Regions from separate parts of the Enterococcus eurekensis genome, predicted to be linked through region 2. Evidence: predicted binding sites of a transcription regulator. Region 2 holds the regulator's gene; the other holds the start of a gene.
The links. The regulator LexA, encoded in region 2, represses DNA repair genes until DNA is damaged. The targets are predictions, from matches to a motif close to CNAACANNTGTTNG.

Region 1: the regulator LexA is predicted to act here: its motif matches at 1,973-1,986, upstream of dinB (DNA polymerase IV).

The regions. Positions count from the first base shown of each region.
Region 1 covers NZ_JBHSGT010000025.1:1,678-7,773, forward strand. Annotated here, with positions in the region: gene ACFO3L_RS04280 (PSP1 domain-containing protein) at 1-200, shown strand, start outside; gene ACFO3L_RS04285 (DNA replication initiation control protein YabA) at 193-543, shown strand; gene rsmI (16S rRNA (cytidine(1402)-2'-O)-methyltransferase) at 965-1,828, shown strand; gene dinB (DNA polymerase IV) at 2,014-3,123, shown strand; gene nrdG (anaerobic ribonucleoside-triphosphate reductase activating protein) at 3,195-3,791, opposite strand; gene nrdD (anaerobic ribonucleoside-triphosphate reductase) at 3,807-5,999, opposite strand.
Region 2 covers NZ_JBHSGT010000020.1:127,591-133,686, reverse strand. Annotated here, with positions in the region: gene recJ (single-stranded-DNA-specific exonuclease RecJ) at 1-1,853, shown strand, start outside; gene ACFO3L_RS03740 (adenine phosphoribosyltransferase) at 1,864-2,376, shown strand; gene ACFO3L_RS03735 (hypothetical protein) at 2,423-2,644, opposite strand; gene lexA (transcriptional repressor LexA) at 2,773-3,393, opposite strand; gene ACFO3L_RS03725 (DUF896 family protein) at 3,534-3,782, shown strand; gene tkt (transketolase) at 3,883-5,877, shown strand; gene ACFO3L_RS03715 (Fur family transcriptional regulator) at 5,999-6,096, shown strand, end outside.

The sequences.
Region 1 (6,096 bases), on a different contig from region 2:
CAGCGAAAAAAGAACTACCTGATTATGGAACGGAAGTCATTACCCCAGATGGCAAAGGCCGTGTTGTTGGGCTGAATTTATTGAGTCGCGTCTTAAAAGTTCGCTTAGTTGGTAGAGCAGTCGCGGTTGATTATGATGCAGAAGAAGTTCAAAAAGTTCAAAAAGCAGCTAAAGCAGGTGGTAAACATGTCGATGGATAAACGTTCGCTTTATGACGGTCTCGATGAATTTGAAGGTGAATTACAAGGTTTACTTAAAAAATTAGCTGAAATGAAGTCGTCGTTACAAGAAGTTGTAGAAAAAAATACAACTTTAGAACTGGAAAATCAACGCTTACGTGAGCATTTGAGAGAGTTAAATCAGTCTTCTCAAAGTACAGGTGGTAAAATTAAACAAGAATTGTCACAATCGCGTTTAAATTTGGAAAAAATTTACGAAGAGGGTTTTCATGTCTGCTATGACCTATACGGCTCAAGACGCGAAAATGATGAACCATGTGCTTTTTGTTTAGAAGTTATCTATCGCGAAAGCGGCCTAGCATAAAAGGTGCAATAAAATCTGCTTTGCTTCGAGTAATTGGAAGGAAATTTGAACAATCGACGGTTTATTCGATTGGAAGATTTTCTGAAATTACTGAGAAGCAGGATTTAATTGCCCGTTCAATTCAGGTGCGAGAAGTGGTGTGTTGACCTTCGAAACTGGAGAGGAAGCCACTCAATCGGCATTTTCGATTGATGGATTGCTTGAAGTTTCGTAAAGGTCAGCCGCTTCAAACCCGTTCAATCCAGGTGCAATAAAATCCGCTTTGCTTTGAGTAATTGGAAGGAAATTTGAACAATCGATGGTTTATTCGATTGGAATATTTTCTGAAATAATCGAAGAAGAGGGTTGGAGTGCCTAAAAAATCAGATATAAAAAAAGGGGCGTGGCGGATGCTATCGTCCCTTTTTAAGAGGTGAAAAAGATGGATATTCAAATGAGTTTTAAAGGTGTCGAATCGGGGATTTTATACTTAGTACCGACACCGATTGGTAACTTAGAAGATATGACGTTTCGTAGTGTTAGGATATTAAAAGAAGTTGATTTGATTGCAAGTGAGGATACGCGTAATACACAAAAATTATTGAATCATTTTGAAATTACGACACCGCAACGAAGCTTTCACGAACACAATTACAAAGAACGGATTCCACAATTAATTGAATTGCTGCAAGAAGGGACGTCAATTGCTCAAGTGAGTGATGCGGGAATGCCTTCAATTAGCGATCCTGGACATGAGTTGGTCGTGGCTTGTATTGCAGCCAAAATTAAAGTTGTGGCTCTACCTGGACCGACAGCGGGTTTGACAGCTTTAATCGCATCTGGTTTAACGCCACAACCCAATTACTTCTATGGATTTTTACCACGTAAGAAAAAAGAGCAACTAGAAGTCTTGAACCAGTTTAAGCAAGAAAAAGCGACAGTCATTTATTATGAATCGCCACATCGTATTCAAAAAACGGTTCAAGTTATGATGGAAGTTTTTGGTGAAACACGTCAAGCAGTTGTTTGTCGCGAGCTAACCAAGCTTCATGAAGAGTATTTAAGAGGGACTCTTGGAGAATTGAATGCCTACTTAAAGGAACACACGATTAAAGGTGAATGTTGCTTGATGGTAGAAGGTGCAACGGAAATTGTTGAGGAAATGATTGATACTCGTAGTTTGAAAGAACAAGTTGAAGCGTTAATCGCTCAAGGCTTAAAACCCAATGATAGTATTAAAGAAGTTGCTAAACGTAATCAATTGAAGAAACAGGCCGTGTATAATGAATACCATGAAATAGATTAAAATCGGGCATAGCTTCATTGATTATTGTGAAAAGTTAAAATAGTGATTTGAGTCGGTCGAGATTTTTTCTCTACCGATTTTTTTATAGTGGATACTTTTTTATTCATCGACTAAGACTCAACTTGGGATTCTTTATATTGCATGAGAACGTTTGTTTGTATTATAATAGTGCTGAGGTGAGGTAAATGGAGCTAGCATTTCCTTTGAAAAATGATTTATCCCGAAAAATAATACATATTGATATGGATGCTTTTTTTGCCTCGGTTGAAGAAAGAGATAATCCCGAGCTTGCGACTAAGCCTTTAGTCATTGCACGTCATCCAAATGATACAAAGGGGCGAGGGGTTGTAACAACCGCAAATTATATTGCTCGCCAGTATGGGATTCACTCAGCGATGAGTTCACAAAAAGCCTATGAATTGTGTCCACATGCGGTATTTTTACCAGGAAGTTATGAGAAGTATCGGACAATTTCAGATGCAGTTCGTGAAATTTTTCAGCGTTATACGGATTTAATTGAACCTGTTTCGATTGATGAAGCGTATCTCGATGTGACGGTCAATAAAATTAATAGTACTTCAGCAATTAAAGTTGCTAAACTCATTCAGCAAGATATTTGGCGAGAATTACACTTAACGTGTTCAGCTGGTGTCAGTTATAATAAATTTTTAGCAAAACTTGCTTCAGATTTTCAAAAACCAAAAGGCTTAACGGTCGTTACACCAGAAGATGCCCATGATTTTCTGATGCCGTTAGCAATCGAGAAGTTTCATGGGATTGGGAAAAAAACGGTGCCGATTATGCATGAACTGGGGATTTTTACAGGTGCTGATTTGTACGAAATGAAAGAAATGGATATGATTCGTCAATTTGGTAAGCGAGGTTACTCGCTTTATCGCAAGGTTCGAGGAATTCATAATGCACCTGTCGTAACAACAAGGGAACGAAAATCAATTGGAAAAGAGCATACGTATGGAACCGCTCTAGTTACGGAAGAAGCTGTGTTACGACAATTACGTCAATTATCAGAAGAAGTTGAACGTGCGCTTTCCCGTCATCAAAAACATGGACAGACAATTGTCTTAAAAGTACGGTATGATGATTTTCAAACCATTACCAAGCGTGTAACATTACGTGACTATATTCGTTATAAAGAAGATATTTTTTCACAGATTACGTTAATTTGGGAAAATTTAGCCAGTTCTGATAAGGGAATCCGTTTATTAGGTATTACTTTGACAAATCTTGATCCAGTAACCTATGAAAATATCGTGTTACCATTATGGGAAAAGTAAGTTTAGTGATATTTAAAATAAGACAAAGAAATCCCGAGCAAATGATTTAATATTTGCTCGAGATTTTTGGTTTAAATGGATTTTTTTATTTGTTCAAATTTTTGTTCGCCGTCGACGCATTTATCCCAAACAATCGCTTGTTTTGCTACGAGAGATTTTTTGACATCGATAATGCGTTGGTTGCTACTGCCTCGAAATTGCAAGTTTAGATTTTTCTTACTTAGCTCAAAGCGACCATCAACTAAAATATCAATTTTACTAAGTAATTCAAGTTTATCTTCGGTTTCTAAGAGTAATTCTTCAAAAGTATAACCCGACCAACTCCAAATGTCTTTTGTATCCCCAAATATTGCATGAACTTGATCGACAATTCGTAAACAAACTTCTGTATTTAAAAATGGTTCGCCACCTAATAAAGTTAAACCTTGGACAAAAGGATGGGCGAGGTCTTCGATAATTTTGTTTTCGAGTTCTTGGGAATAGGGAACACCATAGCGAAAATTTTGAACGGCCTTATTAAAGCAGCCTTCGCAAGCGAAAAGGCACCCACTGACATACAAACTATTTCGCACACCTTCGCCATCAACGAAGTTAAAAGCTTTATAGTCGGCGACATGATTTTGGCTATAGTTTTTTGCAGACCATTCTTTTGGTTTTGGGTTTCTCACTTGGAATCGCTCCTTTTATTTCATATGTTTAACACGGGCAGAAATTTCTTTATGACGTCCATGGACCATTGGACGAGCTTGTGGATTGCCTAAGTAACCACAAGTACGTTTAACAACGTCGCAAGTTTTAGGATCATTGTTGCCGCATTGTGGACATTCAAATCCACGCTCGGTTGGATTGAAATCACCTTCGTATCCACATTCATAACAGTGGTCAATCGGTGTATTTGTACCTAAGTAACCGACACGGTCATAAGAATAATCCCAGACAGCTTCAAGAGCTTTCGGGTTTTGTTGTAGAACAGGGTACTCACAATAGTGAATAAAACCACCAGAGCAATACTCAGGGTAATCTTTTTCGAAATCAAGTTTTTCGAATGGTGTTGGATTTTTACGAACATCATAATGGAAACTATTTGTGTAATAATCTTTATCGGTAATATTTTCGACAATACCGAATTTTTCTGTATCTAAACGGCAGAAGCGGTCGGTTAAACTTTCACTTGGTGTTGAGTAAACGCTAAAGTGGTAACCATATTCATTTGACCAATCATCAACGTGCGCTTTTAAAGTTTTTAAGATAGATAAAGTAAAGTCTTTGGCTGTGGGATTATTTTCCCATGCACCGCCAAAGAAAGCTGCAGCAACTTCATAAAGACCGATATAGCCAAGCGAAATTGTTGCCCGACGATTATTAAACAATCGGTCAACTTCTTCGTTACGTTTTAAACGTTCACCAAAGGCACCATACATATACAAAATTGGAGCATTCGCTGGACTAGCTTCCTTACAGCGATTGATCCGGTAAACGAGGGCGTCTTTGACAATGCTTAAGCGTTCTTCTAAAAGGCTCCAAAACCGCTCTGGATTTCCATTTGACTCTAAAGCAACACGCGGTAAATTTAATGTGACAACACCTAAGTTCATACGTCCAACGTTGACTTCTTTGCCATTTGCATCTTTCCAGCCTTGTAGGAACGAGCGACAACCCATTGGTGTTTTAAAACTACCTGTCAATTCAACGATTTTATCGTAGTTCAAGACATCGGGATACATCCGTTTTGTTGCGCATTCTAATGCCAATTGTTTAATATCGTAGTTTGGATCTTCCGGATTGGCATTAACGCCACGTTTCATTGAGAAGATTAATTTAGGGAAAATCGCTGTGCGACCTTCTTTACCGAGACCTTTAATCCGATTTTGTAAGATTGCACGTTGAATTTCACGTTCAAACCAATTTGTACCTAATCCAAAACCAAGGGAGGTAAAGGGAGTTTGACCATTAGACGTGAATAAGGTATTGATTTCATATTCTAAGCTTTGCATTGCATCATAAATATTTTTACGTGTTTGCATGTAAGCATATTCTTCTTGACGTTTAGCACCTTCAATCCACTCTTTAGCATCAGCTAAATGTTTTTCAAAATTCAATTTAGCAAAAGGAGCTAAGAGTTCATCAATCCGATCAGCGGAACAACCACCGTATTGACTAGAAGCGACGTTAGCGATGATCTGTGAAATTTGAGCCGTTGCTGTTTGAATTGATTTTGGTGACTCAACATCGGCATTACCAATTTTAAATCCATTATTTAACATGCTATTGAAATCAATTAAGCAACAATTTGTCATTGGTGCGTATGGATGGTAATCTAAGTCATGGTAATGAATGTCACCTTTTTGATGAGCATTAGCAACATGAGGCGGTAACATTTTAAGACCAATTGATTTTCCGACAATACCAGCAGTCAAATCGCGTTGTGTATTAAAGACATCGCTATCTTTATTGGCGTTTTCATTGACGATTTGTTGGTCCTTACTCATTAGTTTTTCGATTGTAAAATTAATATCGGTTGCTTTACTTCTTTCAAAGTCACGACGTGTACGGTAATGAATGTATTGTTCCGCTAAAGCATACTCACTATTTTCAAGCAAAATATGTTCGACAATATTTTGGATTTCATAGATTTTAATATTTTCAGTAAAACGGTGGACGATTTCTAAATCAATTTTTTCAACCATTTTTAAAATTTGTTCATGATCAAGGGGCGAAAGCTCACCAGAAATTTGTTTTTTTGCTTTGACAAGGGCATCATAAATTTTTTGATCATCAAAATCGACTGAACGGCCATCACGCTTGATAATTTTCATACTTGATAGGCTAGGATGGAACGAAACAATTTGTTCACTTTTTCTCTTTGTGTTCATCATTATTACCAACTCCTTAAATTCTTCTTATTTATCATAATCTAAAATAAGAGGAGAAGCAACTATATATAGTGTCTTTTCCAAGTCTTTAAAAAGACTT
Region 2 (6,096 bases):
ATGAAGCGATTGCCTATGCAAATAGTCAAGGTGTTGATGTTATTGTGACTGATCATCACGAGTTACCAAATATCTTACCAGATGCCTATGGAATTATTCATCCGCGACACCCTGAAGGCACGTATCCTTTTGGTGAACTAGCCGGTGTCGGTGTAGCATTTAAACTGGCTTGGGCACTTTTAGAAGATATCCCAATGGAATTACTCGATCTTGTTGCAATTGGAACAATTGCTGATATGGTTTCTTTAACCGATGAGAATCGTGCGATGGTCATTTGGGGATTAGAACAGATGAAACAAGGTGAACGTTTAGGAATTAGTCAACTGCTAGCAGTTAGTGGAAGCAAGATGAGAGATTTAGATGAAACGACAATCGGCTTTTCGATTGCACCACGTTTGAATGCCATTGGTAGACTTGGCGATCCAAATCCAGCAATAGAGCTGTTAACAACGTTTGATGAAGAAGAGGCAAAGTCGCTTGCGCAATCTTTTGATGAAATTAATCAAGAGAGAAAAGATTTCGTTGAACGGGCAACAAAAGAAGCCTTAGAGCAAGTAGATAACAGTCACCATGTTCATTTACTTGTAGGAGAAGATTGGCATGAAGGGATCTTAGGAATCGTGGCCGGTCGAGTGTTACAAGTTACTGGTAAACCAACAATCGCTTTGACGACTAAGAATGGTAGTCTTTTAAAAGGTTCTGGACGTAGTACGGAAAGTTTAAATATGTTCCAAATGTTGTCACATAATCAAGAGCTACTGACCACTTTTGGTGGACATCACGCAGCGGTAGGTTTAAGTTTCTCAATCGATCAATTAGAAACTTTAAGACAGGCTTGTGACCAATACATTATTGATGAACAAATTGATTTAAGCAAAGGAATTCCTTTGATGATTGACGGCAGTCTTGATGTGGGTGAAGTGGATTTAGCTTTAATTAAATCATTAAAAGTCTTAGCGCCTTTTGGGATGCATAATCCTGTTCCACGATTTTTATTTGAACATGTAAAAATTCCAGATAGCCGGAGCATCGGGGCTGAGCAAAAGCATTTGAAATTCACGATGACAAATCAAACCGGTCAACAATTAGAAGGTATCGGCTTTAATTTCGGGCCAGAACAACAAGAGATTACGACCGATGATGTTAGTTTAGTCGGCGAATTGACAATTAATGAGTGGAATGGAAAATCTGTTCCGCAGATTCAATTGCAAGATTATCAAATTACTTCTTTTCAGTTGTTTGATTTTCGCGGGAAAAAGCATCATCAACAACTAAATTTTACTGAACCAACTATTTATATTACATTCAGTAAAAAACTTTACAAAGTCTTTTCGCAACAGACGAATCAACCCGTGATTTATGTAGAACAATTCCAAGATTTTGAAAAGACTTTTGATGAATCGTTCAAAACGATGCAACTTGTTTTTGTCGATGTCCCACATGAGCTTGATTGGATGAAGCAAATTTTAAAAATGAGCCGAGTTTCGAGGATTTATCTCATGGCGCAAACGCCAGAGGAGGCCTACCTGAATGGAATCGGTTCAAGAGAGCAATACGGAAAGCTTTTTAAACTAATCAAGACACAAAAAACGTTGGATGTCCGTTACAAATTAGATGCAGTTGCTCAATATACTAAAATTCCTAAAAGTTTATTGATTTTCATGGTTCAGGTGTTTTTAGAGTTAAAATTTGTTACAATAGACAATGGTATTTTAAATAGTTTGGAAAATCCAATGAATCGATCTTTAAGTGAGAGTCTCTTATATCAAAAGAGACAACAATTAATTAAGAATGAAGAATTTTTAGTGATGAGTGATTTAGAGACAATTAAGAAATGGATTTCTAGTCAGTAGGAGGACAATAATGAATTTAAAAGATTATATTGCAAGTATCCCAAATTATCCGAAAGAAGGCGTAACATTTCGTGATATTTCACCATTGATGGCTGATGGTGAAGCTTATCGCTATGCGACTCAACAAATTGTTGATTACGCGAAAGAAAAAGAAATTGATATGGTAGTCGGACCAGAAGCGCGTGGCTTTATCGTAGGCTGTCCGGTCGCATATGAGTCAGGCGTTGGATTTGCCCCTGTTCGTAAACCTGGTAAATTACCTCGTGAAACAATTGAAGTTTCATATGATTTAGAATACGGTTCAGATACGCTAACGATTCATGCAGATGCGATTAAACCTGGACAACGTGTTTTATTATGTGATGACTTATTAGCAACTGGTGGTACAGTGAAAGCTAGTATCGAACTAATTGAAAAATTAGGCGGTATCGTAGTCGGTTGTGCCTTTTTGATTGAATTAAAAGATTTAAATGGTCGTGACAAAATTAAAGGTTACGATATCTTCACTTTAATGGAATATTAAAAAAACGAGAAATGCTGAATGGACTTCGGCATTTCTCGTTTTTAATTTATTCATAGTAATAGTCATCTGCATAGTAATAATCGACTTCAGATGAATAATATTGTTGTTTGTTTTTTGCTTGTTTTGAATTTTTGTCATCCCATAGAATTAACCATAAAGCGAGTAACGGACCTAGTACCAGGCAAGCGATCAGCGTTCCAAAATTACCAATTATTATTCCTGTTAATAAAACCCCAATTAATAAACCAAAACGACGTACTGCTTTCATACTGATCCACTCCTTATTTAAATAGAACGTTTGTTCGTGTCTCTATTATACGAATGTTTGTTCGCTTTGTAAAGAGTAAAATAAAAAAACTTTGGAATCTTTAAAAGTAAAAGATTCCAAAGTATAAATTAGTATAAATTGCGATAGAGACCAACAACTAGACCAAGGATTTGAACGTTGGGTAAAATAATAGGTTCCATATAGTCGTTTTCAGGTTGTAGTCGGATATAATTTTGTTCTTTATAAAATCTCTTACAAGTGGCTTCATTTTCATCAGTCATTGCAATGACAATGTCGCCATTTGAAGCATAATCTTGTTTACGAATAATAACTTGATCGCCATCAAGTATGCCAGCGTTAATCATACTTTCGCCAGAAATCGTCAACATGAAATGTTGGCTTTCACTATTTTCTAAATGCGGTGGAATAGGAAAGAAGTCTGAAGCTTCTTCAACTGCTAGAATCGGTTCACCCGCGGTAACAACCCCGAGCAAAGGAATATTTTTTTGTTCCGCACCAACTGTTTCAAGTCCTAACGCCGTTAATTCAATTGCACGTGGTTTTGTAGGGTCTCTTTGAATGAATCCCTTTTTTTCTAAACGAGACAAATGTCCATGAACGGTCGAAGTAGAAGAGAGTTGCACCGCTTCGCCAATTTCACGTACAGTTGGAGGATATCCTTTAGCTAACACGCGTTGATGAATAAAGCGCAAGACTTCAAGTTGTCTGCTTTCGGTTTTTTTTGTCAAGGTTCGCACCTTCTTTCATCTAATTATCCCTATTTTAACATAAAGAGACAGCGGAATCAAACAGATGTTCGCTTACGTGTGTTCTTATTGTTTTTTTTGATAATTTTGTATAAGATAAAGCAGATGAGAGGAGTGGAAGTATGTTATCAAAAGAAAAATTAAATCGCATCAATGAATTAGCCCGCAAGAAAAAAAGTGAAGGGCTAACGCCGTTTGAGACAAAAGAACAACATTTATTACGTCAAGAGTATTTAAGTGCTTTTCGCGGAGGAATGAAACACCATATTGAAGGCATGAAAGTTGTTGATCCTTTAGGCAATGATGTAACACCAGATAAGCTAAAAGAAATCCAAAGAGAAAAAGGACTTCATAACCGCGATAAAGAGTAATTGAGAGCAAGAAGTTGAAAAAAGGTTGATAATTGTCCTTAAGTATTTTATAATGATAAAAGAATAAAGGTAAAAAAAACCTAAATAGGAGGGCTTCACTTTGTTTGATAAAATCGATGAGTTAGGTGTTAATACATTACGTACATTAAGTATTGATATGGTACAAAAAGCCAATTCAGGTCACCCGGGATTGCCAATGGGAGCAGCACCAATGGCTTATGCATTATGGACAAAACATTTAAAAGTAAATCCAAAAACTTCAAGAAATTGGGTAGATCGTGATCGTTTTGTTTTATCAGCAGGCCATGGTTCTGCATTATTATATAGTTTACTACATACTTCAGGTTATGATGTAACGATTGAAGACTTGAAAAACTTCCGTCAATGGGATAGCCGTACACCGGGACATCCAGAAGTACACCATACAGATGGTGTTGAAGCAACGACAGGACCTTTAGGACAAGGAATTGCGATGGCTGTTGGGATGGCTATGTCAGAAGCTCATTTAAGTGCGACTTATAATCAAGAAGGTTTCCCAATTGTTGATCACTATACGTACGCACTTTGTGGTGATGGTGACTTAATGGAAGGTGTTTCACAAGAAGCTTCTTCAATGGCAGGGCATTTAAAATTAGATAAGTTAATCGTTTTATATGATTCAAATGACATCTCTTTAGATGGACCAACATCAAAAGCCTTTACAGAAAATGTCGGTGCGCGTTATGAAGCCTACGGTTGGCAACATATTTTAGTTAAAGATGGAACAGATCTAGCGGCGATTTCAAAAGCAATTGATGAAGCGAAAGCAGAAAAAAATAAACCAACTTTAATTGAAATTAAAACGGTAATTGGTTTTGGAGCGCCAAATGAAGGCACATCTTCTGTTCATGGAGCACCATTAGGCGTTGCAGGTAGTGATGTCGCTAAAGGTGTTTATGGCTGGGAATATCCAGAATTTACAGTGCCTGAGGAAGTTCAAGCACGTTTCAAAGAAGCAATCAACGATCGTGGCGAAGCTGTTGAAGCAGAGTGGAACCAATTATTTGCGCAATATGAAGGGGCATACCCAGAATTAGCTGCACAATTTAGACAAGCGTTTGCAGATGAATTACCAAGTGAGTGGGCAGATAACTTACCAACTTATGAAGTGGGTACAAGTCAAGCGAGTCGTGTATCAAGTAAAGAGATGATCCAAGCATTATCAGCTGCAGTTCCTAGCCTATGGGGAGGTTCAGCCGATTTATCAGGTTCAAACAACACAATGGTAGCAGCAGAAAAAGATTTTGAGCCAGGACAATATGAAGGCCGTAACATTTGGTTTGGTGTTCGTGAATTTGCAATGGCAGCAGCAATGAACGGGATTCAATTACATGGTGGTACTCGTGTTTATGGTGGAACGTTCTTCGTCTTTGTCGATTATTTAAGACCAGCTGTTCGTTTAGCGGCTATCCAAGGTACACCAGTGACATACGTGTTAACACATGACTCTGTTGCCGTTGGAGAAGATGGGCCAACACATGAACCAGTTGAACAATTATCAAGCTTACGTAGCATTCCAAATTTACAAGTCATTCGTCCAGCTGACGGGAACGAAACGCGTGCGGCTTGGAAATTAGCAATGACTTCAAAAACAAAACCAACTGTTTTAGTTTTAAGTCGTCAAAACTTACCTGTTATTGAAGGTACAAAAGAAATGGCGGATGATAACGTTGCAAAAGGTGCGTATGTTGTTTCAGCTCAAAAAGGTGAAACGCCAGCAGGTATCTTAATTGCAACAGGTTCAGAAGTTTATCTAGCAACAGAAGCTCAAAAAGCATTATCAGCTGAAGGTATCGATGTATCGGTTGTTTCAATGCCAAGCATGGAGTTATTTGAAGCGCAAACAGCGGAATACAAAGAATCTGTTTTACCAAAAGCAGTTAAAAAACGTGTGGCAATTGAAGCGGGATCACCATTTGGTTGGGATCGTTATACAAAATGTCATGGGAAAGTCATTGCAATTGATCATTTTGGTGCTTCAGCTCCTGGTGATAAAGTGCTAGCTGAATTTGGCTTTACAACGGAAAATGTTGTTGAAACATTTAAATCACTTTAAACATTTTTAAAAGCTCTGATGTTTCCTTGTTGTAAGGAAATATTAGAGTTTTTTTGCTAGATAAATCATCGAACTCATAGTATGATTGAAACAGAGGATTCAGTGAAAAAGGAGGGAAGCTATGGCGACCTTTGATGATGCATTAACCTATTTAAAAAAAGAGAATGTTCGAATTACACCACAGAGAATTGCGATTTTAGAATTTTTAACAGAAGTTCA